Sagittula sp. P11: one gene and its partner. The protein of the gene in region 2 interacts with the protein of the main gene of each other region in a pairwise test. Links are inferred from orthologs where the notes say so. Each region holds a gene or a part of one and is shown on either strand. Other genes may lie near its edges.

Region 1 (15,127 bases), 2.5 Mb from region 2 along the record:
GCCAAGACGGGCGAAGGGGGTGCCTGTTGTCCGGATGTTCTGGGGAAGACCGGATATGGGGGCTGGGGTCAGATATTCAACTGTCGTGCGCGCCCCCTGCCTCCGAAACACCTGCGACACGGGTTCGAATCGCTCGAGCCCGTGGGAGACTTCCGAATATTCGGTAAAGCGCATGCGCGCAACCCCCCTTGACCGGGGCGCGCGGTTTTATGCACTTGGAGCAGAATGACAAAAAGCGCCGGTTCCGTCAAGGAGTCATGGAAAAACAACGCTATTCCGCGGCTGGCGTGCCGCTGCCGTGCCAACTCCGCCCGAACGCACAGCAAACCCTTCACGGATCCTCAAGAAGCCGGCACGCCCTTAATCATTTCTTAACCTTCCGGCAATTAGACATGCGAACTCCGTGCGTTGCGTGGTGGGCCCATGATATACAGACTCCTGGACCGCCTGTTTCCACGGTCCTTCACGCGAAAGATCCTGTTCGTCGCCTTCATCGGAACGCACATCCCGCTTCTCGCCTTCACGGTCTTCGTCCTGCTCGGCGACAGCCCCTGGTCCGGCGACAAGACGGGTGCGCTTCTGCTGATCCTCGGGGCGACGGTCGCCGGCACCGGCCTGACGCTGGTCCTGCTGCGGCGACTGCTCGCCCCGGTCTACGAGGTGACGCGCGCGCTGGCCGCCTTCGAGGAGCGGCGCGAATTCGCGCCCCTGCCCGACCGTCACCGCGACGAGGTGGGCTTTCTCATGGTCGCCACCAACCGGGTCCTGACGGAGGCGCAGCAGCGCATCCACCGCTACCGCTCGGAGGCAGAGACCGATCCCCTGACGACGCTCCTCAACCGGCGCGGGCTGATGCGCGCGCTCGAAGGGGTGGAACAGGGGTCGATCCTCGTGCTCGACATCGACGACTTCAAGGCGATCAACGACACCCACGGCCACCCCATCGGCGACGCGGTCCTGCAGGCCGTCGCCCGGCGCATCACCACGGCGGTGCGGGAAAAGGACATCGTCGCGCGCCTCGGCGGAGAGGAGTTCGTCGTCGTCATCAACGACCCGCGCACCGATCCGGAGGACGTGGCCGACCGTTTGCTGACCTCCATCGGCAGCACGCCTGTCGCGGGCATCGCCGTGACCGCCTCCATCGGAGTGGCCGACTATCGGGGCGACGCGCAGCAGGCGCTCATCAATGCCGATATGCGCACCTATGCCGCCAAGCGGCAGGGCAAGAACCGCTACTGCATCGGCACCTGATCCGGCCCGGCAGGGCACCCCGCAAAAAAACAAGCGCCCCCGGATGGGAGCGCTTGCCGTAAACCAGTCGTGAGACGGGAATTACTTGATCTCGACTTCGGCGCCTGCCTCTTCGAGCTTCTTCTTGAGTTCTTCGGCTTCGTCCTTGGAAACGCCTTCCTTGACGGCCTTGCCACCGGCTTCCACCAGTTCCTTGGCTTCTTTCAGGCCCAGGCCGGTGATGCCGCGGACTTCCTTGATCACGTTGATCTTCTTGTCGCCAGCGGACTTGAGGATCACGTCGAACTCGGTCTTTTCTTCTTCGGCTGCCGCGCCTGCGTCGCCTGCCGGGCCAGCCATCATGACTGCGCCGCCGGCGGCCGGCTCGATGCCGTACTCATCCTTGAGGATGGTCTTCAGTTCTTGTGCTTCGAGCAGGGTCAGGTTGACGATTTGCTCAGCAAGTGCTTTGAGATCTGCCATTTTGAGACTCTTTCAGATTTAGATATGGGTTCCAACGTCAGGGAGCATTCCCTACGCAGGTCGAAAGGTTGCTTACGCCGCCTCGCCCTTTTCCTCGATGGTGGTGAGGATGGAGGCGATGTTCGATGCAGGTGCGCCAATGGCGCCGGCGATGTTCGATGCGGGTGCGCCGATGCAGCCGACGATGGAAGCAATAAGCTCATCGCGCGACGGCATTTTCGACACGGCCTCGACACCGGCACGGTCCAGCGTGGTGCCACCCATGGCGCCACCAAGGATCTCAATCTTCTTGTTATCCTTGGCGAAGTCTTCGATGACCTTGGCCGCTGCGACCGGGTCCTCGGAGAAGGTAAGCACCGTCATGCCGTCCAGATACTTGGCGATCCCCTCGGCGGGGGTGCCCTGGACAGCAATCTTGGCGAGCTTGTTCTTGGCGACACGGACCGTTGCTTCACCAGCGCGAGCGCGGTTACGCAGATCCGTCATCTCTGCAACCGTGAGACCCTCGTAGTGGGCAACCACCACGACGCCAGAGCTTTCGAAGATCTGGCCGAGTTCCTCGACCAATTTCTCTTTCTGGGCTCTATCCACAGTTTCACTCCAGTTGTTGGAGGGCGGACCCTCCGGCTCTCAGTCGACCGGGTGTCCCCGATCACAAAGTCCGAATGAGGGTCGACGCATCCTGTGGGCCCGACGCAGAAGCGCGGGGCTGAAAAGATGTCTCTTCCCGTCTCAGGCAGGAATTACCGGGGCCATTTCAGGAAATGGAACCAACCCACCGTCTCGGACGAATTGCGGCGCCGAATACGAATCGCATCCGGCACCGCGAGGCCTGCATTAGCACCGGCCATTATTTCTTGCAATCATTCAATCAAATCCCGCCGCGCATCCGTTCGCGCAAGGCGACACTAAATTCCGCCGGGTCCTTTATCCCGTAGAGCTCCCGCACCAGCGGAGAGATCAAGGCCCGTTCCTGCGTCGCCTCGAACCCGCCCATGTCCGCCAGCATTCCCTGCTCGTACAGAAAATCGTCGGCGTAGCCGGTCAGCACCCATGACTTGTCGAAGGGCACCACCCCGCGCTTTGTCCGGTTCACCGCCCGGGCCAGCACGTTGGTGCAGTTGGAAAACAGCGTGTTGTACCAGCGCGGCTCCGTCACCAGTTCCTCGCTCTCGCGCAGCATCGCCTTTAGCACGGCGCGCTGCTGCTCGATGGGGATCGACAGCGGGTAGAGGTACAGCTGATCGCCCGCCCAGAACTCCGAATTGCCGAACATGTCGCGCTCGGTCGTCCAGACAAAGAAGTACTCGAAGACCGGCAGCACGGCGGCCAGCGGCGCGTTGTAGCTCTCGCCCTCTTCGCGCCGCGCCTCGACGGAGGCGACATAGGTCTTCCCGTCGCGAAAGCGGAAGGACAGCATGGTGTGGGCGATGGCCTCGCTGCCGGTGAACGGCTCGACCACGAAATAGGCCTGCTCCAGCTCCTCGGGGACGAGGGTCGCGTTGATCCAGGCCTCGCGCGCGACGCTGCCGTCGGGGGCGTAATCCCAGTTGCGGATATTGCGGATCACCGCCGCCTCCTCTCCGGCAGAGACCAGCGGCAGACGGCTGTGATCGGCGCGCCAGTCGCGGTCGTGCGACGGCAGCAGAACCACCCACGGCAGGTAGAGGACCACGGCGATTGCGGCCACGGCGATGGCGAAAACCTTGAGAACGCGCTTCATGCCGCCGTCTTACCGCGCCGCCGGGAAACGGCAAAGGCGGGATACCCTGACCCTGCCCGCCCCCTCCTGACAGCCCCTTCGGACAGTCCCAAAGAAAAAGGGCGCCCCGGCGGGACGCCCTCCTTCAATTCCTGGAGCGGTCGGCTCAGTTGCCGGTCGCGTTCGACACGTCGACGGTGACGCCCGGGCCCATGGAGGAAGACAGCGAGATCTTCTTCATGTAGGTGCCCTTCGCGCCCGTCGGCTTGGCCGCGGACACGGCGTTCACGAACGCGCGGATGTTCTCGGCCAGCTTGGCCTCGTCGAAGGAAACCTTGCCGACACCTGCGTGCACGACACCGGCCTTCTCCGCCTTGAACTGGACCTGACCGCCCTTGGCTGCCTCGACGGCTTCCTTGACGTCCATGGTCACGGTGCCGACCTTCGGGTTCGGCATCAGGTTCCGCGGGCCGAGGATCTTGCCCAGACGACCGACGATCGGCATCATGTCCGGCGTCGCGATGCAACGGTCGAACTCGATGGTGCCGCCCTGGATGGTTTCCATCAGGTCTTCGGCGCCGACGATGTCCGCACCGGCTTCCTTCGCCTCGTCAGCCTTCGGGCCACGTGCAAAGACTGCCACGCGGACGGTCTTGCCGGTGCCGTTCGGCAGGCCGACCACGCCGCGGACCATCTGGTCGGCGTGACGCGGGTCGACACCGAGGTTCATCGCGATTTCCACGGTCTCGTCGAACTTCGCATTGGAGTTCGACTTGATCAGGGAAACGGCTTCCTCGACGGTGATGTTTTCCTTGCCTTCGAAGGCTTCGCGGGCTGCACGGGTGCGCTTACCAAGTTTTGCCATGACGATTACCCTTTCACCTCGATGCCCATCGACCGGGCGGAGCCCAGGATGATCTGCATTGCCGCTTCGACGTCGTTCGCCGAAAGGTCCTTCATCTTGGCTTCGGCGATCTCGCGGACCTGCGCCACGGTGACGTGTGCGATGGTCTCACGGCCCGGCTTCTCGGCACCGCGGGGGCGGTTACGCTTGCCCACGGGCTTCAGACCGGCGGCCTTCTTCAGGTAGTAAGACGCGGGGGGCGTCTTGATGTCCATCGTGAAGGACTTGTCCTGGTAGTAGGTGATCACGGTCGGGCACGGCGCGCCGGGCTCCATTTCCTGCGTCTTGGCGTTGAACGCCTTGCAGAATTCCATGATGTTGATGCCGCGCTGACCCAGCGCCGGACCGACCGGCGGGGAGGGGTTGGCCTTGCCTGCAGGGATCTGCAGCTTCATCTTGCCGGCGAGCTTCTTTGCCATCGGCTTTCTCCTTTTCCATCTCCCCCGCGACGCGTCGAAGGGGCTTCTTGTGGCGTGGTCAGGTCCGGATCTCGCGTGACCCTCGCCTCCCACGGTGGATTGCGCGCAACCTGACGGTTCCGCAGCAACAGGGGCGCCGCATATAACCTCGGCGGCGGTTTGGCAAGTGATTCCGAAGGGCGGCCTGCCGTCGCGCGCTATTCTGCGGCAGGACGGGCCAGCAGCGGTGCACCGTCCCGCTCCATCTCGGCAAAGACCCAGTCCCGGAAGCTCCGGATCATCGGATCGTCGGCCCGCGCCTCCGGATAGGCGACAGAGTAGATCGTGACCGGCAGCGTCACCGTGTCGAACAGCCGCTCCAGCCGTCCCGCCTCCAGCGTTCCGCGCACCATCATGTCATAGGCCAGCGCCACGCCCTGCCCCTGTTCCGCCGCCGTCGTTGCCAGTTCGCAGTTCGGAAAGACCGGCCCGCGCGGCAGGGCGCGCGGCGCCACCCCCGCCGCGTCGAACCATTCGTCCCAGGCGTCCAGGACCTCGTCGTGCATCAGCCGCAGCCGCAGCAGGTCGGACGGCACCCGCACATCTTCCCGCTCCCGCAGCGCGGGCGAGATCACCGGGTAGCGGGCAGAGGTCATGAACGGCTCGGTGACGACGCCGGGCACGGGATCGTCAGCCCACTGGATCACAAGGTCGCTGTCGTTCGCGGCGAAATCGGTCGAGGGCGCCCCGACCGACACCCGCAGCCGCACGCGGTCGCCGAATCCCAGCCGGTCCAGCCGGGGCACCAGCCATCGCGCCGCAAAGCCCGGCGTGCAGAGGACACGGAACGGCCGCGCGCCCGCCTCCTTCACCGAACGGGTGGAGTCCTCGAAGGCATCCAGCAGCCCGGTCATCTTCCCGGCATAGCCGCGCCCGGTCAGCGTCAGGGAGATCCGGCCGCCCGTGCGCTCGAACAGCGCGGTGTCGAGGAACGCCTCAAGCGCCTTGATCTGGTGACTGACGGCAGAGGGGGTCAGGCACAGCTCCTCTGCGGCGGCCTTGAAGCTGAGATGCCGGGCCGCGGCCTCGAAGGCCCGCACGGCCGCGAACGGAGGGAATTTGCGCCCCATGGCTGAATTCCTTTCAACGGCTGGTGAAAATTGGTCTTTTGCGCCGGTGACGGGCCGATCGTAGCATCTTCTCACCAACTCTCAAAATTCGAACGAGGCCGGACATGAGCCCCTTTCACCGCTTCGGCGCGCCGCTCGGCTGCGCCCTGATGACACTCGTCTGCATGGCACCCGCCACCGTCGCCGCCGACGCAGACCCGCTGGCCTGGCGCGACGCCCCCACCATCGGGGCGCTCGTCTCGCACCTCGACGACTGGCTGGACACCCATTCCGACCTGCCCCGGCGCGACGGGCCGCCCCTTGTCCGGTGGATCGGCGCGGCCCGCGCGGCCAGCCTGCACACCGCGCGTCACGCATCCCAGGAAGGCATGGCGCGCGGCATGTACGACCCCGAGGCCGACACCATCTTCCTCGTGCGCCCGTGGGACATGAAAAACCCCTACGACGTGGGCGTGCTCCTGCACGAACTGACGCATTACCGGCAGGAAGAGGCGGGCCACTGGTACTGCGCGGGCGCGCAGGAACTGCCCGCCTACCGCCTGCAGGAAGAGTGGCTGGCGGACCTCGGCCTCGAAGCGGACATCAACTGGATCGCCGTCGTGCTGGAGGCAGGCTGCACACGCCGCGACATCCACCCCGACTGACCGGCCCCGCCCGCAGCAAAGGAAAAGGCCCGCGCGGATGCACGGGCCCGAAGGATCTGCCAGAAGATATGCGCCGTCGCTAATGACCGGCGGCGCGAAGGGCTCAGCCCTGCTTCGACACCTGGGTGAAGTCCAGCTCCACCGGGGTCTCGCGGCCGAAGATCGACACCGACACCGACAGGCGCTGGTTGTCCTCGTCGACGCCCTCGACCATGCCGTCGAAGCCCTCGAACGGACCGTCGTTGACCTTGACCCGCTCGCCGATCTCGAAATGGATGAGCGTCCGGGGCGCCTCGTCGCTTTCCTGCACGCGGCCGAGGATCGCCTCCACCTCCGCATCGCGCATCGGCATCGGACGGCCCTGCGGACCGAGGAAGCCGGTCACCCGGTTGATGTTGGAAATCAGGTGATAGCCGCGGTCCGACATCTCCATGTGAACCAGCACGTAGCCGGGCATGAAGCGACGCTCGGTCGTCACCTTCTTGCCGCGCCGCACCTCGATGACTTCTTCGGTCGGGACCATGACCTCGTCGATCTGGTCCTGAAGCCCCTGCTCCTCAACCGATGTCCTGATCTGCTCGGCGATCTTCTTCTCGAAGTTCGAGAGAACGCTCACCGAATACCACCGCTTTGCCATGTCGACCTCGATCATTCCGCCCCCGAACGGGGCGCCTTCCGGAAATGAAACGGCGCGCGAGCCTTTATAGCCGCGCGCCGGAAACTGGACCCGTCCGTTACACCGTCCGAAACCGGATGGCAAGGGCCGGAGCGCCCCTGCGCCCGACTTCAGCTGCCGCCGAAGTAGGTCAGGATACCCGTCAGACCGGACCGGATCGCCAGGTCCACCAGCGCAAAGAAGACCGCCGTCAGCGCCGCCATGATGAAGACCATGATGCTGGTCAGCGTGACTTCGCGCCGGGTCGGCCAGACGATCTTGGCCACTTCTGCGCGGACCTGCTGGATGAACGTGATCGGGTTGGTCGTCGCCATGCGTGAATGTCCCGTGTGCTGCGGTTTCGTGGGCATGTACGCGCAGGGGCCGGCAAAAGCAAGGCGTGAGCCGCTCCCGGATGCGTGAATGAATCGAATGAACCTTTTCGGCTCGGGGAGGTTTACCCCCCAGAGCGCCACGGCAAACACGCCGCCGACGCAGCAGAAACCTAAAAGGATCTGACATGAAACGTATTCTGACCGCAACCGCCCTTATTTCCGTGATCGCAACCGGCGCAATGGCCCAGAGCGAGAGCAGCTTCAACGCAAACGAGATCAACACCTTCATTCCCGAGGTGAACGTCGAGATGCTGCCCGACGCCCAGGTCGCTTCCCTGATGGCCACCATCAACGGCGAAGGCAACGAAGAGACGAAAGAGCGCCAGATGCGCGCCTACCTGGGCGAGTTCAAGACGAACAACCCCGAGCTGGAAATCACCCTCTACCCCGAAGGTCTGACCGACGCCGAGATCGAGGCGATGATGACCTACGCACCGGGCGTCGACATCTACTCGATCACCGACGAGCAGTTCGCAGAGCTGCGCGCCGTCCTGGCGACCAACGACGAAGAGGCGATCAAGACCTACATCGACACTCTCGAAATGTGATCCAGGTCACAGTTCTACCCGGAAGGGGGCCGCTTTCAGCGGCCCCTTTCTCGTGCCCGCTCACACCCGGTCACGGCATCGTAAGAATTTGAAAAATAATCGAATTTTCTTGGAACGATCATTGGGGAAGGCGGTTGTTCTTGTGCAAGGCAGGTGCAGAACAGCACGGCCAAAGAGGTGCACTGCACCGCCCACGAAGATGAAAAGGAGACATCCTTATGAAACGTTTTCTGACCGCAACCGCACTCGTGTCCGTCATTGCAACCGGCGCCGTGGCGCAAACCAGCTTTGACGAGAACACCATTTCCACGTTCCTTCCGAACGTGAACGTCGAGGCGCTGAGCGACGAGCAGGTCAACACCCTGATCGGCATCGCCAACGGCCCGGGCAACGAGAACGAGAAGTCCCGCCAGATGGAAGCCTACCTGGGCGAGTTCCAGTCCGACAACCCGCCGGCCGTGGCCGTCGACGAGCCGCTGCCCGAAGTGGCTGAAGCCGACGAAATCGACGACATGAACGACGAAGGCACGTTCAACGTGAACCAGATCGAAGCGTACATCCCCGAGCTGGACGCATCGACCCTGACCGAACAGCAGACCGCCGCCCTGATCTCGATCATGAACGGCGACGGCAACGAGAACGAGAAGAAGCGCGAAATGCGCGCTTACCTCGGCATCGAATAATCCAGGTTCCTGTTAGCAAGTACGGGGCTGCCTTCGGGCGGCCCCTTTTTCGTGCGCACACGAAACCTCCGCTGCAACGGCAGCACTGGCATGACATCGATGTCCGGAGGAATGGCAGGGGCAGCAGGGTTCGAACCCGCGACCTACGGTTTTGGAGACCGTCGCTCTACCAGCTGAGCTATACCCCTTCAGGCCGTGCCGTCAGGTACACGGGCCAGCGGGTGAAATCAAGACGTCTTTGTCAGGGAATTTGCGCCGCCTTCCAACGCGATCCGCGGGCAGCGCCCGGCCCGCCGGTCTGCACCGGCACCACCCGCCGACACCCCCCGCGCAACAGCCCGCCCTGCCCGCAGCCTTGATCGGCCCGCACGCCCGCGACGGCCAGGAGCCGCGCGCCGCGAACAGTCGCCCCCCGGCACGAAGCGCCGCCCTGCCCCGGGCCGAACCGCCCCCGTCCGACCCGCAGGATTCGCCCCGGACCGCGCTGGAATCTCATGCCCCCGGGGGTCCGCCCAGCCCCGAAAAGGGCGCCGCAAGGGGCGGAATCCGATTTTTCATTCCCGCACACGAACTGTGCACAGCACGAATTTCCCCTTTCCGAGGCCCCGCGCGCGGCCGCGCCGGGAACCCCCTTGAAACCGCCGGAACGCCCGATTGTCCAAGCGGGCTTGAGCCGCACCAAAAGCCTCACTTCATGCACAAAGACCCGTTTGGCCGTCGCCGATTTCAAGCACACGTTTTCGCGAGCAATCCGAGATTTCTTCGTGATTTCAATGTCTCAGACGGCAAGCCTACTTGTTCGGTGTCGGAAGCAAACACCGACGCAAACAAGACCGGCGGCACCGATGCCGCCACCTCAAACTGGAGAAATGAAATGAAAACGCTTATCGCATCCACCCTCGCCGCAACCGTTCTTCTGACCGGCGTTGCCTCCGCTGCTCCGGCCCCGCGCCTGTCGTCCGAGGCATTCATCCTGCTGCCGAACGCCGACTACTCGAACCTGACCGACACCCAGGTTCACCAGATCAACGCAGTCGTGCACTCCGGCGGTGACTCGAACGAACTGCGCAACGGCATCCGTGCAGTTCTGAAGTGATCTGCCACAAGGTATCGCGCGGGCCCGCACTCCCAGCCTGCGCGATACCGAAGTTGCCAATGCCGCGCCCCCACGGGGGTGCGGCCAATACGTTTCCGGGGGTCCGCGCCCCGATCCCCCTCAGATCCAGCGCATCCGCCGCAGGACCACAAGCTGCAGGGCACCGATGACGCAGAGCGCGCCGGTGAACACCCAGAAGGCCAAGGGCCACTCTGCCCCCGGCATTCCCGCCAGATTGATCCCGAAAAGACCCGTCAGGAACCCCAGCGGCAAAAACACCGCCGAGAGGATCGACAGCAGGTAGAGGTTGCGGTTCAGGCGTTCGTCCCGCGCGCTCTGCATCTCGTCCCGCACCAGCGCCATCCGGTCGCGCAGCGCGTCGGCGTCCTCCACCACCCGCTCCAGCGCGTCCAGCTCCTCTGCCAGTTGCCGCAGGTCGTCGCCCTCCACCCAGTCGGGATGGACCGCCTGCAGCGTCCGCATCGCGTCGCGCTGGGGCTGCAGGTAGCGGCGCAGGATGATCGCGGTGCGCCGCAGGTCCACCAGCCGGCCGGCCATCTCGGGCCGGACCTCCTCCAGCACTTCTTCCTCAAGGTCGTCGGCCTTGTCGTCGACCTCGCGCCAGAACGCCTCGATCCGGTAGGTCAGGCGCTCCGTCAGCATCACCAGGAACTCCGCCGCGTCCTTCGGCCCGCCGCCACGCTCAAGGCTCTCGGCGATGTCCTCGATCGCCTTCACCTTCCGCATCGACAGCGACACGATCCGGTGCGGGTCTATCCACAACCTGACCGAGACCATGTCCTCCGGCGCCTCGCCCTCGATGGTGTTGACGCCGCGCAGGATGACGATCAGCCCGTTGCCCACCGGCGTGACACGCGGGCGGGTCTCCTCGGCCACCAGCGCATCGATGATCGTCGGATCGAGATAGGACAGGTTCCCGACGATCCACGACGGCGTGTCGGCGTGCTGGGCGCGCAGATGCACCCAGGCCAGCGTGTCGTGGCGCAGGAGTTCCGGCACTTCGGCAGGTTCGAGGCGGCGGCCCGCATCGGGACCGTCAAGGGCAAAGGCGCGCAGGATCATGTCCTGCGTAACGGGGACGAGAGTGGTCATCTGGCGGAGGATAGAGCGGCTTTTGCCCTGCGCAATGGGCGACGCGCAGGCCGTGCGACTTGACGATCCCCCCGGAACGTCGAAGGGTCGCCGCAACGCGGGAAAGGCGATGACCGATGGACCAGACAGTGACCTTGCAGGAGCTGCGCAGCCCCGCCCCCGCGGCCGAGGCGCTGCTGGCCCGCCACCATGCCGACATGCGCGCGCAATCGCCCGAGGAAAGCTGCCACGTCATGACCTCCGACGCGCTGCGCGCCAGCGGGGCGCGGGTCTTTGCGCTTTGGGCCGGGGGTGCGCCCTGCGCCGTGGGGGCGCTGAAACCGCTGGACCGGGCGGGCTGGCCCGACGGCGTGGACTGGCCCGACGGCGGCACGGTGATGGAACTGAAAAGCATGCACGTCGCCCGCGCCCGTCGCGGCGAGGGGCTGGGCAGGGTGCTGCTCGACGGGCTGGCCGATCAGGCCCGCGCCTCCGGCGCCGTTGGCCTCTGCCTTGAAACCGGGTCGGAGCCGGACTTCGCCGCCGCCCGCGCGCTCTACCACCGGGCGGGCTTCACCGATTGCCCGCCTTTCGGGGACTACGTGACCGACCCGCTCTCCGTCTTCATGCTGCGCCGCCTGTGACGCTGCCCGTCAGACTGCGCACCGCCCGGCCCTCCGACGCAGCGATCCTCGCGGCGATCTCCTTCGAGGTCTGGATGCACACCTACATCCGGCGCGGCGTCGACACGGCCTATGCCGAATACGCGCTCGACACCTTCACCGCGGCGAACCTCGCGGCTGTCCTCGCCGATCCCGGCGAACACGTGATCCTGTCGGAGAACGAGGAAGGCCCGGACGCCTTCATCCGCCTGACCCGCAACCGCCCCGCGCCGCTGCCGGGATGCTCCGATCTGGAGATCTCGACCCTCTACGTCCAGCCCCGCCACCACGGCCGCGGCCTTGGCCGGGCGCTTCTGGCGCGCGGGATCGACCACGCCCGGTCGCTGGGCCAGCCTTCCGTCTGGCTGGCCACCAATTCCGAAAACACCCCCGCCATCGGCTTCTACCTGCGGCAGGGCTTCGAACGGATCGGCACCACGCACTTCCGCATCGGCGACGCCGCTTACCCCAACGACGTGTTCCGCCTGACGCTCGACCGCTGAGGCAGGGCGGCGCAGAGCCCCGCCCTACGGGGTGGGGTGTGGCTTGGGAAGGTGCGCGATGTCCTGTGGACAAGCGAACCGGGGGCAATAGAAAAGGGCGCCCCGTTTGGGACGCCCTTCGTTGTTCTCGGCCGGGCAGGCGCCCGGCACAGGTCGCGATCAGGCGACGATCTTGGAGACGACGCCCGAACCGACGGTGCGGCCGCCTTCGCGGATGGCGAAGCGCAGGCCTTCTTCCATCGCGATCGGTGCGATCAGCTCGACGTTGAACTTCAGGTTGTCGCCCGGCATCACCATCTCGGTGCCTTCCGGCAGCTCGACGGTGCCCGTCACGTCGGTCGTGCGGAAGTAGAACTGCGGACGGTAGTTCTTGAAGAACGGCGTGTGACGGCCACCCTCTTCCTTGGTCAGGATGTAGACCTCGCACTCGAACTTCGTGTGCGGGTTCACCGACTTCGGCTTGCACAGGACCTGGCCGCGCTCGACCGCGTCACGGTCGATGCCGCGCAGCAGCGCGCCGATGTTGTCGCCTGCCTCACCGCGGTCCAGCAGCTTGCGGAACATCTCGACACCCGTGCAGGTCGTCTTCTGCGTGTCCTTGATGCCGACGATTTCCAGTTCGTCGCCGACGTTCACCACGCCACGCTCCACGCGGCCGGTGACCACGGTGCCGCGGCCGGAGATCGAGAACACGTCCTCGATCGGCATCAGGAACGGCTGGTCGGTGGCGCGCGGCGGCTGCGGGATGTACTCGTCCACGGCGGCCATCAGTTCGCGGATCTTGTTCTCGCCGATGGCTTCGTCACGACCTTCGAGAGCGGCCAGCGCCGAACCCGCGATGATCGGAATGTCGTCGCCCGGGAAGTCGTAGGCGGACAGCAGTTCGCGCACTTCCATCTCGACGAGCTCCAGCAGCTCCTCGTCGTCCACCTGGTCGACCTTGTTCAGGAACACGACCATCGCCGGGATGCCCACCTGACGGCCGAGCAGGATGTGCTCGCGCGTCTGCGGCATCGGGCCGTCGGCCGCGTTCACCACGAGGATCGCGCCGTCCATCTGCGCCGCGCCGGTGATCATGTTCTTCACGTAGTCGGCGTGGCCGGGGCAGTCGACGTGCGCGTAGTGGCGTGCCTCGGTCTCGTACTCGACGTGCGCGGTCGAGATGGTGATCCCGCGGGCCTTCTCTTCCGGCGCGCCGTCGATCTGGTCGTAGGCGCGGAATTCGCCGAAGTACTTCGTGATCGCCGCGGTCAGCGTGGTCTTGCCGTGGTCAACGTGACCGATCGTGCCGATGTTGCAGTGCGGTTTCGACCGCGAAAACTTTTCCTTTGCCATCTCTCAGACGCCTCATGGTTCATGGGGCCACACATCTGGCCCGGTTCACATGGCGGGGCGTTTATTGAGTCGCAGCCGGAAAATCAAGCCGTTCGATCAGCCTTCGGGCTGCGCGACGGGTGCGGCCGCCGCTGCGGGCGCGGCGCTCGCGACCGTGGCGGACCCGGCGGTCGCGAACCAGCCGTCTTCCTCCATGCGCTCGCGCAGCCACTTTTCGATCCACAGCGCCGCTTCCTCCGCCAGCGAGGCGATCTGCTGCTCGCGCGTCATGCCGTAGGAGGGCAGCACCTGGACCACGCGCACAACATGGGTTTCCTCGTTCATCTTGGCCTTCGCGGCATCGTCCCAGACCGTCACGCGCAGCGACAGGCCGGACTTGCTGGGCACCAGCGGCACCGGCACCGCCAGCGAATATTCCTCGAGGCTGATGCCAAGGTGATAGAACTTGCCACCGTCGTAGCGGCGGAACCGCGTCTCCACCGCGCGGTCGACCGCCGTCACCCATTCCTCGCTGCTGGCCTCCTTCGAGATGCCCACCATGTTGAGGTTCGGCGCCACGACGATCGCGTGCCCCATCTTGAAATCGCCCAGCGGTTCGACCGGCCGCGACAGGTCGGATGTCGCATCCGTGCAGGCGGCAAGGCCCAGCATCAGGCTCAGAATGGCAAGAATGCGTACCATAGGTACCCCCGTTTACTTGGTTTTCCCGTAGCGCAGCCCCGGTTCACGTGCAATCTCGCAGGCCTTTGTCAATGGCACGATCCCGCCTATGTTTGCAGGGAAACCACAGGCCGCGAGGCCGGGAGCGCACCATGACCGAACTGAAGCCGCATCGCCTGCCCGTGCAGGTGCCGCTGGTCACACGACCGCTGGGCATCTGGGGCAGCCTCCAGGCATCGCGCCGCAACGTGCTGTCCATCATCCCCGAGGTCGCCACCCGCCAGCCGATCCTTTCGGGCAAGACAGGCAAGCGCTGGCACATGGTGATGGAGCCGGGCGCCATCCGCCGCGTCCTGCTGGAAAACCTCGACGCCTACCCCAAGAGCCTCGTCACCAAGAACCTGCTGAAACCGGCCATCGGCGAAAGCCTCTTCATCGCCGAGGGCGCGCACTGGCGCTGGCAGCGGCGCACCGCGGCGCCGGTCTTCGGTCACCGCAACGTGATGAACCTCGCCCCGGTGATGAGCGCCGCGGCGGGCCGCTCGGTCGAACGCATCCGTGCCGCGGGCCCCCGCGCCGTCGACTTCCTTGAGGAAATGGTCAGCGTCACCTTCGACGTGATCTCCGACGTGACCTTCTCCGGCGACAGCACCTTCGACCGCGACGGCGTGCATTCCGCCATCGACGCCTACATCGCGGAGGCCGGGCGCATCTCGCTCTTCGACCTTCTGGGCTTTCCCGACTGGGTGCCGCGCCCGGGGCGGGCCTTCTTCGCGGGCGGCGTGAACCAGATGAAGCAGATGGCCGACCGCGCGATCGAGACGCGGGCCAGCCGCGACCCGAACGCCGTGCCGGACCTGCTCGACCTGCTGAAGGCCGGCGCCGACCCGGAGACCGGGCGCACCATGTCCACAGCGGAACTGCGCGACAACCTGCTGACCTTCATCGTCGCGGGGCACGAGACCACGGCCCTGACGCTGTCGTGGTCGCTCTACCTGCTGGCCTTC
Region 2 (15,364 bases):
TCGCGCCTTCGGCCAGCACCGACCGGGCAATCGCCTCGACCGAGATCGGCCCGTCCACCTGCTGCCCGCCGGTCATCGCCACGGCGTCGTTGAACAGGATCTTGAAGGTGATGTTGGTGCCCGCGGCAATCGCCTGGCGAATGGCCAGCGACCCGGAGTGGTAATAGGTCCCTTCGCCGAGGTTCTGGAACACGTGCCGGTTGCCGTTGAACTTCGACCGCGCCACCCAGTTCACACCTTCGCCGCCCATCTGGATCAGCGAGGTGGTGTTGCGCCCCATCCACGAGGCCATGAAGTGACAGCCGATCCCGGCAAAGGCCTGCGACCCCTCGGGCACCTTGGTGGAGGTGTTGTGCGGACAGCCCGAACAGAAATACGGCGTGCGGGTCGCACCAGCGACATGGATCGGCTGCGGCGCGTCGGTCACATGGGCCGCGCGATCCCGCAGATCGACGATGCCGTTGCGTTCCAGCCGGTCGGCGATGTGCCGGGCCAGCATCACCGGGCCAAGCTCCTGCGTCCAGGGAATCAGGCGCTGGCCGGTCTCGTCGCGTTTGCCCACCATGCGGCGCGGTTTGCGTCCGGGGAAATCGTAGAAATACTCCTTGAGCTGGCTTTCGATGATGCCGCGCTTCTCCTCGACCACCAGCAGCTCGTCCTTCTCGTGGGCGAACTCCAGCGCGCCGTCATGTTCCAGCGGCCAGACCATGCCGACCTTGTAGAGGTCGATGCCAAGCTCCGCCGCGCGCGTCCGGTCGATCCCCAGCAGGCGCAGCGCCTCCAGCACGTCCAGATGTGCCTTGCCGGTGGTGACGATGCCGAAGCGGGCAGGGTGGCCCCATTCGGCGCGGTCGATGGGATTGGCGCGGGCAAAGGCCATCACGGCGTTTTTCTTGTGCTCCAGCCGCGCCTCGATCTGCGGGCCGGGCAGGTCGGGCCAGCGGTAGTGCAGGCCGTCGGCAGTCGGCGTGAAGTCGGGCGTGAGAAATGTCCGGTCCGGCGCCAGCTCGAACGACATGCCGGATTCCACGGTTTCGGAGATCGCCTTGAAGCCGACCCACATCCCCGAGAAGCGCGACAGCGCATAGCCCCATTCGGCGAAGGGCAGGAACTCCGCCACGTTGGCGGGGTTCAGCGTCGGCATGAAGAAGTTCATGAAGGCCACGTCGGACTGGTGCGACATCGACGAGGACACGCAGCCGTGGTCGTCGCCCGCCACCACCAGCACCCCGCCGTGGGGCGAGGACCCGTAGGCGTTGCCGTGCTTCAGCGCGTCGCCCGCCCGGTCCACCCCCGGCCCCTTGCCGTACCAGAGGCCGAAGACGGCGCGGCATTCCTTGTCGGGATCGGTCTCCACCTGCTGGGTGCCGATCATCTGCGTCGCGCCGAATTCCTCGTTTACCGCGGGCAGGAAGGTCACGCCCGCCTCGCGCACGATGTCGGCGTTTCGCCCGATCTCGAGGTCGATGCCCCCCACCGGCGAGCCGCGATAGCCGGAGATATACCCCCGCGTGTCGAGCCCGCGCGCCCGGTCGCGCCGCGCCTGGTCCAGCGCAATGCGCACGATGGCCTGCGTCCCGGTCATGAACACCCGGCCTTCGGTGCGTGTGTAGCGGTCGCTCAGCGCGTAATCCTTCAGGATCGGCGTCTGGTCTGTCATCGGTCTCCTCCCGGTGCGGACATGTGTCGCTTGGCCCCGATGATACGGCATTTCGGGTGAAAAGGGCTTTCAACGACGTCCCAGGCAGGGTCCAATGTGAGTGATTCCTTTCAGAAGGGGCGCCCAGATGAACGATCTCGATCCGCTATCGCCGGTAGAGGCCAAACTGCTTTCGATGCTCCAGCGCGACGCCTCGCTCTCCGTGGCGGAACTGGCCGAGGCGGCGAACAGCTCTGCCGCGACGGTCTGGCGCCGCATCCGCAGCCTGGAGGAACGCGGCGTGATCGGCCCGCCGGTGCGGCTGGTCGATCCGGCAAAGGTCGGGCGCGGCATGGATGTCTACTGCCAGGTGCGGATGAAGTCGCAGGACGCGCAGGCGCGGGCGGCTTTCCAGCAGGCGGTCGACGACGAACCCGCGATCATGGAGGTCTACTCGGTCACCGGCGAGTGGGACTACATGCTGCACATGGTCGTGCGCGACATCGCCGATTTCGAGGACATCCTGATGCGGCGCCTGCTCGAACTGGACTGCGTGGCGGGCACATCCACCATCTTCGCCCTGCGCCGGATAAAACACACGCGGCAGGTGCCGGTGTGACGGCGGCGGGGCCTCGCGACAGGACCATCCGCTATACAGAGCGTCTTTCCGCAAGGCAGGCTTGACCGGGGGAAAGCTGCGGCCCTGATCCGTGACAGGGCCGCAGCATCTATGTCGGGCGCTTCGGTGAATGCAGGCGCCCGCAACGGCGCTCAGGAGGCCGCCGTCACCCGCCAGATCACGTCGCCCACGTCATCCGCCATCAGCAGCGACTCGCCGTCCGGTCCCAGCGTCACCCCGACAGGCCGTCCGTAGGCCAGCTTCTCGTCCTCCGACAGGAAACCCGACAGGATGTCCCGCGCCGGGCCGCTCGGCTTGCCGCCCTCGAAAGGGATGAAGATCAGCCGGTAGCCGCTCAGCTTCGAGCGGTTCCACGATCCGTGCTGGCCGATCACCATGCCCGCGCCGAAACCGGGCAGGGTGCCTTCGGGCATCCAGCAGAGCCCCAGCGACGCCGTGTGCCCGCCAAGCGCGTAGTCCGGCGTGATCGCCTGCGCGACCATCTCCGGGTCCTGCGCGACGCGGTCGTCCACCGTCTTGCCCCAGTAGCAATAGGGCCAGCCGTAGAACCCGCCGTCCTGAACGGAGGTCAGGTAATCCGGCGGCGTCTCGTCGCCGAGGCCGTCGCGCTCGTTCACCACGGTCCAGAGCTTGCCGGTCACCGGCTCCCACGCCATGCCGACCGCGTTGCGCAGGCCGGAGGCGAAGATGCGCGCCGCGCCCGTGGCCACGTCCAGTTCCCAGATCGCCGCGCGGCCTTCCTCGGCCGCCATGCCCTGGTCGCCGATGTTCGACAGCGACCCGACCCCGGCATAGATCTTCGTCCCGTCGGGCGAGACGATCAGGCTCCGCGTCCAGTGGCCGTGCGGCTTGAAATCGACCAGCTTCTCTCCGTCGCCGGACAGCGCCTCGTCTCCGTCGGCGTAGTCGAAGACCTTTATCCCGTCCGTGTTGCCGAGGTAGAAGCGGTTGCCCACCAGCGCCATGCCGAAAGGCTGGTTCTGGTTTTCGACAAAGACCTTGCGGATCTCCGCCACGCCGTCGCCGTCCGCGTCGCGCCACAGGGTGACGCGGTTGGCGCTCTTGCCGATGGCCTTGACCCGGCGCATCGTCGCCTGCGCGGCGTGATCCATCAGCGTCTTCGGCGGCCCGGCCTGTTCCTTCGACTCCGCCACCAGCACGTCGCCGTTCGGCAGCACCTCGATCCAGCGCGGATGGTCGAGCCCGCTGGCAAAGGCGTTGACCTTGAGCCCGGGCGCGCAGGTCGGCAGTCGGCCGTCCTTCCAGCCTTCGGCAACCGGCATCTTCAGCGTCATGATGCCCTGCGCACGGGCCTCGGGAATGTCGGGCTTTGCGCCAAAGGCCTGATGTGCCGGCGATCCCATGCGCCGCACGTATGCGACGGTGCCGCCCACCAGGGCGGTTGCTTTTGCGATAAGCTCCATGTGTACCTCTCTGTTTGACCGGCACCTTATCCAACGGCGTGGGCGAGCGATACCTGCCTTGTCCGCTCAGAAGGTCAGGCGGACGCAAAGCGGTGGCATCAGGGCGGGGCCATTCGCCCGACGGCAAGGCGTCGCCGCAGTCGCCTCTCCGGACCCTTACGACCAGGGACCGGACTGACGGCGCGCGCGGGTCTTCGGCACGCTGCTGGAAGAGACGGTCGCGGTGTCCCGCACACGTCCCGAACCTGCCTGACCGGCCATGGCGCGCAGGGCAGCGATCCGGTTCTCCGTCGCGGGGTGGGTCGCGAACAGGTTGTCGTGCTTGTGGGCATGCAGCGGGTTGATGATGAACATATGCGCCGTGGCCGGGTTGCGCTCTGCCGCGTGGTTGTCGATGCGGGCCGCGCCCACGGCGATCTTCTCCAGCGCCGAGGCCAGCCAGAGCGGCTGGCCGCAGATCTCCGCCCCGGCCTTGTCGGCGGCGTATTCCCGCGTCCGGCTGATCGCCATCTGCACCAGCGCCGCCGCCAGCGGGGCAAGGAACATCATCAGAAGCGTGCCGATCAGGCCCAGCCTCTCGCGCGAGCCGCCGAAGAACATCGCGAAGTTCGCAAGCATGGAAATCGCCCCGGCGAAGGTCGCCGTCACGGTCATGATCGCCGTGTCGTGGTTGCGGATATGCGCCAGCTCATGCGCGATCACGCCGGCCAGCTCCTCGCGGCTGAGGCTGCGGATCAGGCCCGAGGTCACCGCCACGGCGGCATTCTCGGGGTTCCGCCCGGTGGCAAAGGCATTGGGCTGCGGCGTGTCGATCAGGTAGACCTTGGGCTCCGGCAGGCCGGCGTTGCGCGCCAGTTCGGCCGTGAGGGCGTGCAGCCCCATCCGGTCGCCGCGCACCACCGGCTGCGCGTTGTGCATGCGCAGGACCATGCGGTCCGAGTTCCACCAGGTGAAGACGTTCATCCCCGCCGCCACCAGAAGCGCGATCATCGCGCCGCCCGTGCCGCCGATCAGGTAGCCCACGCCCATGAACAGCGCCGTCATCGCCGCCATGAGCATCGCTGTCTTTACATAGCCCATCCAAGCCTCCGTGCCGCTTCCATGCGGTAATGGATGAGATATGGAGACGGTTCCCGAGCGCGCAAGCATTTGCCGGTGGATGTGAATGATGGGGCAAGGGGCGGCGCTGGACCGGAAGGTGCCGCCGCCGCGCGGCTCCACATCTATTGGAGGCGCGAAAAAAAGGAACCCGCGGGCATGTCACGCCGATGACCCGCGCACATGATATGTCAGACAAAGCCGACAATCCCCACACGCCGTCTTTCCTGCGCAAGGCAGGAGAGGGCGATCCATAGTCAGGGAATAGTGGCGGAGAGACAGGGATTCGAACCCTGGGTGGACTTGCGCCCACAACGGTTTTCGAGACCGCCCCGTTCGACCACTCCGGCACCTCTCCGCGGGGGTCTGGGTAGAGGGGCGTTTAGACAATTCAAAAGGCAGGTGCAACAGCCAAAACAACGGAATTTCGCCGGAGCGCCGCACAGGCCGCGCAACACGGTTGTTGCCGCCCGCCTGCCGGGCTACCTGTAACCCAGCAAACACGCACGAGGACCCGGACAACCCCATGGCCACCGCCACCAGATTCGCGCAGCAGCCCGCGGGGGCAGGGCTCATGCGCATCGCCGCCGCACTGATGCTCTGCCTTGTCGCCGCGCTGCCGCTGCGCGCCGATCCGGCGAAGGAGGGCATCGACGACCTGCTGGATGCGCTGCAGATCGATTCCATGCTCGAGATCATGCGCGTCGAGGGGCTGGCCTACGGGGCCGATCTTGGCGACGACATGTTCCAGGGCGGGGACAACGCCCGCTGGCAGACCCTTCTGTCGCAGATCTACGACGTGCCGAAGATGCACATCGTCATGCGCAACCACTTCGCCCATCTGCTGGACGGCACCGACATCGGGCCGCTGGTCGACTTCTTCTCGTCCGAGACGGGCACCCGCATCGTGCAGCTCGAGCTTTCGGCGCGCCGCGCGATGATCGACGACGAGGTGGAGGACACCGCGCGGCAGGCTTTCCTTGCCGCCGATCTCGACGCGCCGCGGATGCAGCAACTCACCCGCTTCATCGAGGTGAACGACCTGCTCGAGGCCAACGTGGCCGGCGCGCTCAACGCCTCCTTCCAGTTCTACCGCGGGCTGGTGGACGGCGGCGGCCTGGCGATGACGGAGGGCGACATCCTCGCCGACGTCTGGGGGCAGGAGGAAGAGACCCGCGACGACACGCGCGAATGGCTCTATGCCTTCCTGATGCTGGCCTACGAGCCGCTGACGGACGCGGAACTCGCCCAGTACATCGAGATTTCCGCCACGCCCGAGGGGCGTCTTCTGAACCGCGCGCTCTTTGCCGGGTTCAACGCGATGTACGACGAGGTGTCCTATGCGCTGGGGCTCGCCGCGGCGGAACAGATGCAGACGCAGGAGCTGTAGAACAGGGCGCGCCGCGGGGTGCGGAGCGCTTGACAGGCCTGTCGCACGCGCGTATAGGCACCGGACCAAAGGACGGGGCTCAGGCCCCGCCTTTCGTTTTTGAGATACCCGCCCGACGCAGGGCACATCAACCAACGTCTTGAGAAAGACGCGCAGTTCGAGGCCGGGGCAGGCGCCCCGCCAACGCCCGGAACCGGGGGCCGAAGGACGCGGCAGAGAAAAGGAAGACGCGCATGTTCGCGGTGATGAAAACCGGCGGCAAGCAGTACAAGGTCGCAGCCGGCGACACCCTCCGGGTGGAAAAGCTGGCCGCAGACGCTGGCGAGACCGTTCAGTTCAACGACATCCTGATGCTCGGCGGTGACTCCGTCGTCGTCGGTGCACCCTTCGTGTCGGGCGCGGCCGTGCAGGCCGAGGTCGTGGACCAGGTCAAGGGCGAGAAGCTGATCCACTTCGTGAAGCGTCGCCGCAAGCACAGCTCGCAGCGGACCAAGGGCCACCGTCAGCAACTGACCGTCCTGCGGATCACCGAGATCCTGTCCGAAGGCGCAGACAAGACCGGCGTCAAGGCCGCAATCGGCGCGGGCTCCGCTCCGAAGGCCGCGTCGAACGACGCAGCCGCACCCGCAGCCGCCGCAAAGGGTGGCGAAGGTGACGACCTGACCCAGATCACCGGTGTCGGCCCCGCCGCCGCCAAGAAGCTGAACGACGCAGGCATCACGACCTACGCGCAGCTCGCCGCTGTCGACCCGGAAACCTTCGAGGCCACCAAGGTGAAGCCGGAGTGGGTCGAGCAGGCGAAGACCCTCGCGTAACCGATAGTAAGGAGAGAGACACATGGCACATAAAAAGGCAGGCGGTTCCTCCCGCAACGGTCGCGACTCCGCAGGTCGTCGCCTCGGCGTGAAACTTTACGGCGGCCAGGCCGTTATCCCCGGCAACATCATCGTGCGTCAGCGCGGCACGAAGTTCTGGCCGGGCGAAGGCGTCGGCATGGGCCGCGACCACACGATCTTTGCCACGGTCGAGGGCGCCGTCCAGTTCCACAAGGGACTGAAAGGCCGCACCTTCATTTCCGTAATGCCGGCAGCGGAGGCTGCCGAGTAAGCCGGTTTTCAGGTCTGAAAGTTACAGACGGGGGATCGGCCAACCGGCCGGTCCCCTTCGCCTTTTGAGCGACCGGGCCCGGCCTTATATCGGACATGTATGTCCGTTATCCCAGACCTTCGTGATTGCGAGGGATGCACGAGAGGAGAGTGCAGATGGGCCTTGATTTGACGAATGACCTTCCTGTTGTGGAAACCGAACGGTTCGACCTGCGCCCCGTGCGCCGGTCCGACATGGGCCTGTGGGAGCTTTACGCCTCCGACAAGCGCGTGGCCGCCATGACCCCCACGATCCCGCACCCCGTGCCCCCCGGCGCGGCAGAGGCTTTCGTGACCCGCGCCGTGGCGCCGGACCGCGAATGGGACATCTGGGCGATGGACGGGACCCGCGTCGGCGGGTCGGAATTCATGGGCGTGATCAAGCTGATGCGGCTGGACCGCGACCAGTCGGAAATCCGCTACTGGGTGGCGCCCGCCTTCTGGAACACCGGCCTCGCGTCGGAGGCCGTGCGCGCCCTGGTAGAGGCCAACCCGCTGAACAACAAGACGATGTTCGCCTCTGTCTTCCAGGACAACCCGGCCTCGGCCAAGGTGCTGGTGAACTGCGGCTTCGAATACATCGGCGACGCGGAATCCTATTCCGTCGCGCGCCAGTCGAAGGTCCCGACCTGGACCTACCTGAAAAAGCTGAGCTGAGGAGCCCCCCATGTTGCGCACGAAGCGGCTGGTCCTCCGGCCTCTTCGCGCCGGGGACGAGGGCTGGATCACCCGCCACATCGCCGATCCCGAAGTGCATCGCTGGCTGACCTCCGTGCCGCATCCCTACGCGGCGGCGGATGGCGCGGCCTTCGTCGAACGCTTTGCCGGGCGGCCCGGAACGCTGGCGCTGGTCGCTGAGGACGTGCCCTGCGGGGTGTTGACCATCGAGCACGCCAGCCGCCTTGCCGACGACCGTCCGGCGGCGTGGGAACTGGGCTACTGGCTGCGCCGCGACCATTGGGGCAGGGGGCTGATGACCGAAGCGGCAGAGGCCGCGATCCGCCACCACCGCGCCGAACATGGGGCCACCCTCCACAGTGGCTGGATCACCGGCAACGCGGGCTCTGCCCGGGTGCTGGCGAAACTCGGTTTCCATGGCCCGACGCACAGCGAAGAACGGCACGCCTTCTTCCACGGCCGGCCGGTGACGGTAGAGCGGGTGATCCTGCCCGCCGATGCGCCGTTGCCGCCACAACATGACCCCGCGGACGCCCACCCGGCGCACCCGTGACACCCCGCCTGCGCAACGGTCCGGCCCGCGCGCAGTCCGCCCCTTCCACACGCCGGGATCGCTTGTTCCCGTACGCAAATCCCGCTACATCCCGGCCACCCAGTTCGAAAGCACGTTCCGATGAAATTCCTCGATCTCTGCAAGGTCTATGTCCGCTCCGGCTCGGGCGGCAACGGCTCGGTCTCGTTCCGCCGGGAGAAGTTCATCGAGTTCGGCGGCCCCGACGGCGGTGACGGCGGCACGGGCGGTTCCGTCTGGGCAGAGGCCGTGGACGGCCTCAACACGCTGATCGACTTCCGCTACCAGCAGCACTGGTTCGCCCAGAACGGGCAGGGCGGCATGGGCCGCGGCCGCACCGGCAAGAACGGCGACGACATCCTGCTGCGCGTGCCCGTGGGCACGGAGATCATCGACGAGGACGAGGAAACCGTCATCGCCGATCTTTCCACGCTGGGCGACCGCGTCCTGCTGGCCAAGGGCGGCAACGGCGGCTGGGGCAACCTGCGGTTCAAGACCTCCACCAACCAGGCGCCGCGCCGCGCCAACGCCGGTCAGGAAGGCATCGAACGCACCCTCTGGCTGCGGCTGAAGCTGATCGCGGACGTGGGTCTCGTGGGGCTGCCCAACGCGGGCAAGTCCACCTTCCTCGCCGCCACCTCCAACGCCCGGCCGAAGATCGCGGATTACCCGTTCACCACGCTGCACCCGAACCTCGGGGTGGTGAAGGTCGACAACACCGAATTCGTCGTGGCAGACATCCCCGGCCTGATCGAGGGCGCGCACGAAGGCCGTGGCCTGGGCGACATCTTCCTCGGCCATATCGAGCGGAGCGCTGTCCTTCTGCACCTGATCGACGGCACCTCCGGCACGCTGATCGAGGACTGGCAGACCATCTGCGACGAACTCGACGCCTACGGCGAGGGGCTGACCGACAAGCCCCGCATCACCGTGCTGAACAAGATCGACGCCATGGACGACGAGGAACGCGCCTTCCTCAAGGACGAACTGGAGGCCGCCGGGGCCGAGAACGTCATGCTGATGTCCGGCGCCACCAAGGAAGGCGTGACCGAGGTGCTGCGCGCGCTCCGGCCGCATGTCGATGCCCGCCGCGCAGCCGACCGTCCCGCCGATCCGGAGGACGAGGAGGACAAGCCTTGGAAGCCCTGACCGCCTCGCGCAGGCTGGTGGTCAAGATCGGTTCTGCGCTGCTGGTGGACCGCAAGACCGGCGACCTGCGCCGGGACTGGCTCGCCGCCATCGCCGAGGACATCGCCGAACAGAAGGCCGCCGGCAAGGACGTGATCCTGGTCTCCTCCGGCTCCATCGCGCTGGGGCGCGGGCTGCTCGGCCTGCCGCAGACCACGCTGCCGCTGGAACAGGCTCAGGCCGCCGCCGCCTGCGGCCAGATCCGCCTTGCCCACGCCTGGGCTGAGGCGCTGGCCCGCCACGGTCTGATCACCGCGCAGGTGCTGGTGACGCTTGAGGATTCCGCCGACCGCCGCCGCTACCTGAACGCCCGCGCCACGCTGGCCACGCTGCTCAGCCACGGCGCCGTGCCCATCGTGAACGAGAACGACACCGTCGCCACGGACGAGATCCGCTATGGCGACAACGACCGCCTCGCGGCGCAGATCGCCGTCACCACCGGCGCCGACCTGCTGATCCTGCTGTCGGATGTCGATGGGCTCTATACCGGCAACCCCGGCAACGACCCGCAGGCACAGCGCCTCGCGACGGTGAACGATATAACACCGCAGGTCGAGGCGATGGCCGGTGACGCGGGCTCGGGCCTATCCAAGGGCGGGATGAAGACCAAGGTGATGGCCGCCAAGACCGCCATGGCCTCCGGCTGCGCCATGGTCATCATGCACGGGGCGGCGGATCACCCGCTGGCGCGCCTCAGGGACGGGGCGCCGCACACGCTGTTCGTTGCCGACATGGACCCGCACGCTGCCCGCAAGCGCTGGATCGCCGCGATGAAGTCGCAGGGCACGCTGATCATCGACGCGGGCGCCACGCAGGCGCTGGCCCGCGGGAAAAGCCTGCTGCCCGCAGGTCTCACCCGTGTCGAAGGCACCTTCGGCCGGGGCGACCCGGTGACGCTGCGCGCCCCCGACGGCACCACGCTGGGGCAGGGGCTCGCCCGCTACACCGCCGCCGAGGCGCGCCAGATCGCCGGCCACCACAGCGCCGAGATCGAGCAGATCCTCGGCTATCCGGGGCGCGCCGTGCTTGTCCATCGCGACGACATGGCGCTCTGACCCGTTCTGAACCGGGGCGCGCGCGGGCGTCCGAAGAACTGGCGCCCTGCGCGCATCCCCTGTAAAAATACCCCTCGAACCCCAACCACGAAGGCAAGGCCCATGAAGGATCTCACCGACATCCCCGCCCTGATGCAGGACATCGGCACGCGCGCGCGCGCCGCCGCAGCGGATCTCGCCTTCGCACCAGCCGCTGCCAAGCAGAAGGCGCTCGAATCCGCCGCAGCTCACCTGTGGGACAACCGCGCCGCCATCGTCGAGGCCAACGCAAAGGACCTCGACTACGGGCGCGAAAAGGGTCTCTCGGACGCGATGATGGACCGCCTGACCCTGACGGAGGACCGCATCGCCGCGATCCGCGACAGCCTGATCGCCGTGGCGCAGCAGGACGATCCCGTGGGCAAGGTCATCGCCGAATGGGACCAGCCCTCGGGCCTGCACATCCGGCGCGTGCGCACACCGCTCGGCGTGATCGGCGTGATCTACGAATCCCGGCCCAACGTGACCGCGGACGCGGGCGCGCTCTGCCTGAAGTCGGGCAATGCGGTGATCCTGCGCGGCGGCTCTGAATCGCTGCACTCCAGCGCCGCGATCCACGCCAGCCTCGTGCACGGCCTGCAGGAGGCCGGTCTGCCCGAGGATGCGATCCAGATGGTGCCGACCCGCGACCGGGCCGCCGTCTCCGAGATGCTGACCATGACCGATTACATCGACGTCATCATCCCGCGCGGCGGCAAGGGCCTCGTGGGTCTTGTCCAGCGCGAGGCCCGCGTGCCGGTCTTCGCCCACCTCGAAGGCATCGTGCACATCTACATCGACAAGGACGCCGACCCGGTGAAGGCGCTCTCGGTCGTCAAGAACGCCAAGACCCGGCGCACCGGCATCTGCGGCGCCGCCGAATGCCTGCTGATCCACCGCGACGTGGTCGACGACATCGGGCAGGGCATCATCCGGGCGCTGATCGACGCCGGGGTGGAGGTGCGCGCCGACGAGACCCTGCGCGCCATCGCCGGCACCGAGGAGGCGACAGAGGCCGACTGGGGCAAGGAATACCTCGACATGGTGATCGCCGCGAAGGTGGTGGACGACATCGACGCCGCCATCGCGCACATCCGGCGCTACGGCTCGAACCACACCGACTGCATCATCACCGAGGACGATGCCGCCGCCGCCCGGTTCTTCCAGCGGCTCGATTCGGCGATCCTGATGCGCAACGTCTCGACGCAGTTCGCCGACGGCGGAGAGTTCGGCATGGGCGCCGAGATCGGCATCGCCACCGGCAAGATGCACGCCCGCGGCCCGGTGGGGGTCGAGCAGCTCACCTCGTTCAAGTACCTCGTCGAAGGCGACGGCATCCTGCGGAAGTGACGATGCTGACGGCACCCGCCCTGCGCGACATGACGTAGGGCGGGGCTTCGCGCCGCCGCCCCGCTCCGCTCCGGGCGGGCCGCTCCGGGACCTTGCGTCAGGCGATCTTCAGGGTGATCGAATCGTCCGTCAGGGTGGCCAGCAACTGCCGCCCGCGCACTGCTGCGAGGATCGGCAGCAACGCGAAATGCACCTTGTCGGGCGGCGGCGTGTCCAGCGGCGCCGCGCCGTTGATGTGATCCCAGTACGTCCGGTCGCCGTTGATCCGTGCGCCCGATGCGCGCACCGTCCAGCCGGCCGCGTCGTTCTCGATCCGCACGGCGCCGCCCATGGGCAGCGCGCTCTCGCAGCACTGGAAGGCCAGGAAGCAGAGCTGCACCTCCGGGCGCGGCTGGTCCTCCGCCGCCGACCATTCCGCCGTCAGCCGCCCGCCGCTGGTCACGCCCGACAGGATGCCGGCGATCTCGCGGCGCGACATCATCTGCGCCTCGCCCGCCGCGCCATAGGCCACCCGGAAGAACCGGATGCGCGCCGCGGCGCTGGCGCAGCTGTCCTGGATCAGCGTCATCTCCGGGCTGGACTGGTCGGCCCCCGACAGGGCAATCAGCTCAAGTCCGTTCTGGATCGCACCGATCGGGCTGATAAGGTCGTGGCACAGGCGCGACCCCACAAGTGCTGCGAGCGTGGCGCTGACATTCTGCATTTCTATCTCCACAAGGACGAACGGACATGAACGACATCAACGCCTTGCTGGAGCCCGGTCAGATCGTCCGCCATCCGGATCAGCCGGATTGGGGCCTGGGTCAGGTCCAGTCCAACATCGACGGGCGCATCACCGTCAATTTCAGGGAACAGGGCAAGGTCGTGCTCGACGGCTCGGTCGTGGCCCTCGTTCCCGTGTTCGAAACCTAAACTAGGGCGTCACCGGTTGACAAATGGTTAACCACTGTGCGGTCGCGGCAAGCGCCACGCCCGGCAATTGGGCGTTTCCAAACCGGGCCGAGATGCTCTAGAACGCGCCCGGATACGGGGTGGCACAGGGCGCCGGGCGGCCGGCGGAACGAAACACATGAGCGACAGCTTTACAGTGCGGCTGGCCCGGGACGCGGCGGACGTGGCGGCGGCGCAGCGGCTGCGCTACGACGTCTTCGTGGCCGAGCTGGGCGGCGACGGCCCGCTGGTCGATCACGAGAACCGGCTGGAACGCGACCGCTTCGACCCGTTCTTCGATCACCTGCTGGTCTGCGACCCGGCGCGCGGCGACATGGTGGTGGGGGTCTACCGGCTCCTGCGCGACGACCGCGCGGCGGAGGCCGGGCAGTTCTACTCGGAGGACGAATACGACCTCGGGCCGCTGCGCCGCTCGGGCCGCAGGCTGCTGGAGCTGGGGCGCTCCTGCCTGCATCCCGACTACCGCGGCGGACCTGCGATGTTCCACCTCTGGCAGGGGCTGGCCGCCTACGTGACCGACCACGGCATCGAGGTGCTGTTCGGCACCGCCAGCTTCCACGGCACCGACATCGCGCGGCTGGCGCAGCCGCTGTCGCTCCTGCACCACCGCCACCTCGCGCCGCCGGACCTGCGGGTGCGCGCCCGCAATTTCCAGGACATGAACCTGGTCCCCGAGGCCGATATCGACCGGGTGGGCGCGATGCTCGAGGTGCCCGCGCTGATCAAGGCCTACCTCAGGCTCGGCGGCTGCGTGGGCGAGGGCGCCTACGTCGACCACGCCTTCAACACCACCGACGTCTGCCTCGTGATGGACACCGCCCGCATGACCGAGCGGCAGCGCGCGGTCTACACGCGGGAGCGGGCGACATGAGCTACACCTGGGAGGGGGAAGAGCCGCCGGCCCATCCGCCCTTCACCCTGTCCGAACGGCTGCGCGTGGCCTGGCGCGGCACGCCGATCGCGCTGGTGCTGGTGACGGGGCTGCTGCTCATGATGCTCCTGCGCCTCATCGAGCGTCCGCTGCACGGCATGGACCGCCCCTGGACGCCGCACATCACCCGCGTGGTCTGCCGCTTCGTGCTGCGGATCATGGGGCTGAAGGTCAGGGCGGGCGGCAGCCCGCCCGCGCCGCGCGGCGCGCTTGTGGCCAACCATTCCTCCTGGCTCGACATCTTCGTGCTGAACAGCCGCTGGCCGGTCTACTTCGTCTCCAAGGCGGAGGTGGCGGGCTGGCCGGGTATCGGCCTCCTGGCGCGGGCGACCGGCACTGTCTTCATCACCCGCGACCGCCGCGATGCCGCCGCGCAGACTGCGCTTTTCCGCGAACGGCTGGCCCACGGCCACCGGCTGCTGTTCTTTCCCGAGGGCACCTCGACCGACGGCCTGCGCGTCCTGACCTTCCGCACGCCGCTCTTTGCCGCCTTCTTCGACGAGGACCTGGTGCACGAGGTGTCGGTGCAGGCGGTCAGCCTCGCCTACCACGCGCCCGAAGGCGCCGATCCGCGGTTCTATGGCTGGTGGGGCGGCATGGACTTCGCGCCCTCGCTGGCCCGCGTGCTGGCGCAGCGGCGGCAGGGATCGGTGGACCTGGTCTGCCATGCGCCGGTGCGGGTCGACGATTACGCCAACCGCAAGAGCCTGGCCCACGCGCTGGAGACGCAGGTCCGCGCGGGGCACGAGCGGGCGCTGTCGCGGAAGGGGTGACGGGGGAAAGAAGGGCGTATCGCCGTGCCTGCGGCCCGGCGATACGCCGGGGGCGCTGCCCCCGGACCCCCGAGGTATTTCGGCCAAGATGAAGGAGCGGGGCGGGCCCCGGGCTCAGCCGGGGATCATGGCGGCCTGCAGGCGTTTCAGCGCGGCCAGCGGGTCATCGTCGTTCCAGATCTCCTCGCCCACGGCGAAGAAGTCGGCGAAGGGGGCGAGGGTTGCAATGTTCTCGGGGTCGAGGCCGCCTTCGGCCACGACCGGAACCTCGATCACCTCGGACCACCACTGGAACAGCTCGGTTTCGGCGTGGGCGCCGTCGCCCAGGGCGCCGCCCACCGGGCCGAAGGTCACGTAATCCGCACCGGCTTCGCCCGCCGACATGCCCTCGTGCCGGGACTGGCCGCAGTGGCAGCCGACGATGGCATCGGGTCCCAGCGTCTTGCGGGCGGCGCGGACGCCGCGCCCGCCGTCGAGCAGGTGCACACCGTCGAGGCCCAGCCGTTCCGCCAG

The links.
Region 1: the proteins of obgE (region 2) and rplL interact in binary tests that used the Escherichia coli proteins (3 or more experiments, as listed by UniProt). The link is inferred for Sagittula sp. P11 from one-to-one orthologs.

Annotation. Positions count from the first base shown.
Region 1 is NZ_CP021913.1:1,654,709-1,669,835, forward strand. The notes cover bases 24-2,747. They hold rplL (50S ribosomal protein L7/L12), read right to left. Parts: upstream 1,714-2,747; coding sequence 1,333-1,713; downstream 24-1,332. Other genes in these bases: CDO87_RS08090 (GGDEF domain-containing protein), read left to right, coding at 424-1,251; rplJ (50S ribosomal protein L10), read right to left, coding at 1,786-2,304; CDO87_RS08105 (DUF4105 domain-containing protein), read right to left, coding at 2,585-2,747. Outside these bases: more of CDO87_RS08105, read right to left, coding at 2,748-3,436; rplA (50S ribosomal protein L1), read right to left, coding at 3,582-4,280; rplK (50S ribosomal protein L11), read right to left, coding at 4,286-4,738; CDO87_RS08120 (LysR substrate-binding domain-containing protein), read right to left, coding at 4,936-5,847; CDO87_RS08125 (DUF6647 family protein), read left to right, coding at 5,952-6,491; transcription termination/antitermination protein NusG, read right to left, coding at 6,595-7,128; preprotein translocase subunit SecE, read right to left, coding at 7,278-7,481; CDO87_RS08140 (hypothetical protein), read left to right, coding at 7,667-8,089; CDO87_RS08145 (hypothetical protein), read left to right, coding at 8,308-8,772; CDO87_RS26690 (hypothetical protein), read left to right, coding at 9,467-9,868; CDO87_RS08160 (zinc transporter ZntB), read right to left, coding at 9,989-10,981; CDO87_RS08165 (GNAT family N-acetyltransferase), read left to right, coding at 11,098-11,604; CDO87_RS08170 (GNAT family N-acetyltransferase), read left to right, coding at 11,607-12,125; tuf (elongation factor Tu), read right to left, coding at 12,285-13,460; CDO87_RS08180 (hypothetical protein), read right to left, coding at 13,557-14,141; CDO87_RS08185 (cytochrome P450), read left to right, coding at 14,273-15,127. UniProt on the Escherichia coli protein: The binding site for several of the GTPase factors involved in protein synthesis (IF-2, EF-Tu, EF-G and RF3). Is thus essential for accurate translation.
Region 2 is NZ_CP021913.1:4,196,108-4,211,471, forward strand. The notes cover bases 7,750-10,710. They hold obgE (GTPase ObgE), read left to right. Parts: upstream 7,750-8,687; coding sequence 8,688-9,734; downstream 9,735-10,710. Other genes in these bases: CDO87_RS20250 (GNAT family N-acetyltransferase), read left to right, coding at 7,750-7,993; CDO87_RS20255 (GNAT family N-acetyltransferase), read left to right, coding at 8,004-8,567; proB (glutamate 5-kinase), read left to right, coding at 9,722-10,710. Outside these bases: CDO87_RS20210 (indolepyruvate ferredoxin oxidoreductase family protein), read right to left, coding at 1-1,660; CDO87_RS20215 (Lrp/AsnC family transcriptional regulator), read left to right, coding at 1,788-2,258; CDO87_RS20220 (sorbosone dehydrogenase family protein), read right to left, coding at 2,411-3,703; zinc metalloprotease HtpX, read right to left, coding at 3,860-4,783; CDO87_RS20235 (DUF2059 domain-containing protein), read left to right, coding at 5,328-6,191; CDO87_RS20240 (50S ribosomal protein L21), read left to right, coding at 6,425-7,006; rpmA (50S ribosomal protein L27), read left to right, coding at 7,029-7,298; more of CDO87_RS20250, read left to right, coding at 7,454-7,749; more of proB, read left to right, coding at 10,711-10,828; CDO87_RS20270 (glutamate-5-semialdehyde dehydrogenase), read left to right, coding at 10,931-12,196; CDO87_RS20275 (histidine phosphotransferase family protein), read right to left, coding at 12,294-12,899; CDO87_RS20280 (DUF3553 domain-containing protein), read left to right, coding at 12,926-13,108; CDO87_RS20285 (GNAT family N-acetyltransferase), read left to right, coding at 13,266-14,018; CDO87_RS20290 (1-acyl-sn-glycerol-3-phosphate acyltransferase), read left to right, coding at 14,015-14,851; CDO87_RS20295 (thiamine phosphate synthase), read right to left, coding at 14,966-15,364. UniProt on the Escherichia coli protein: An essential GTPase which binds GTP, GDP and possibly (p)ppGpp with moderate affinity, with high nucleotide exchange rates and a fairly low GTP hydrolysis rate.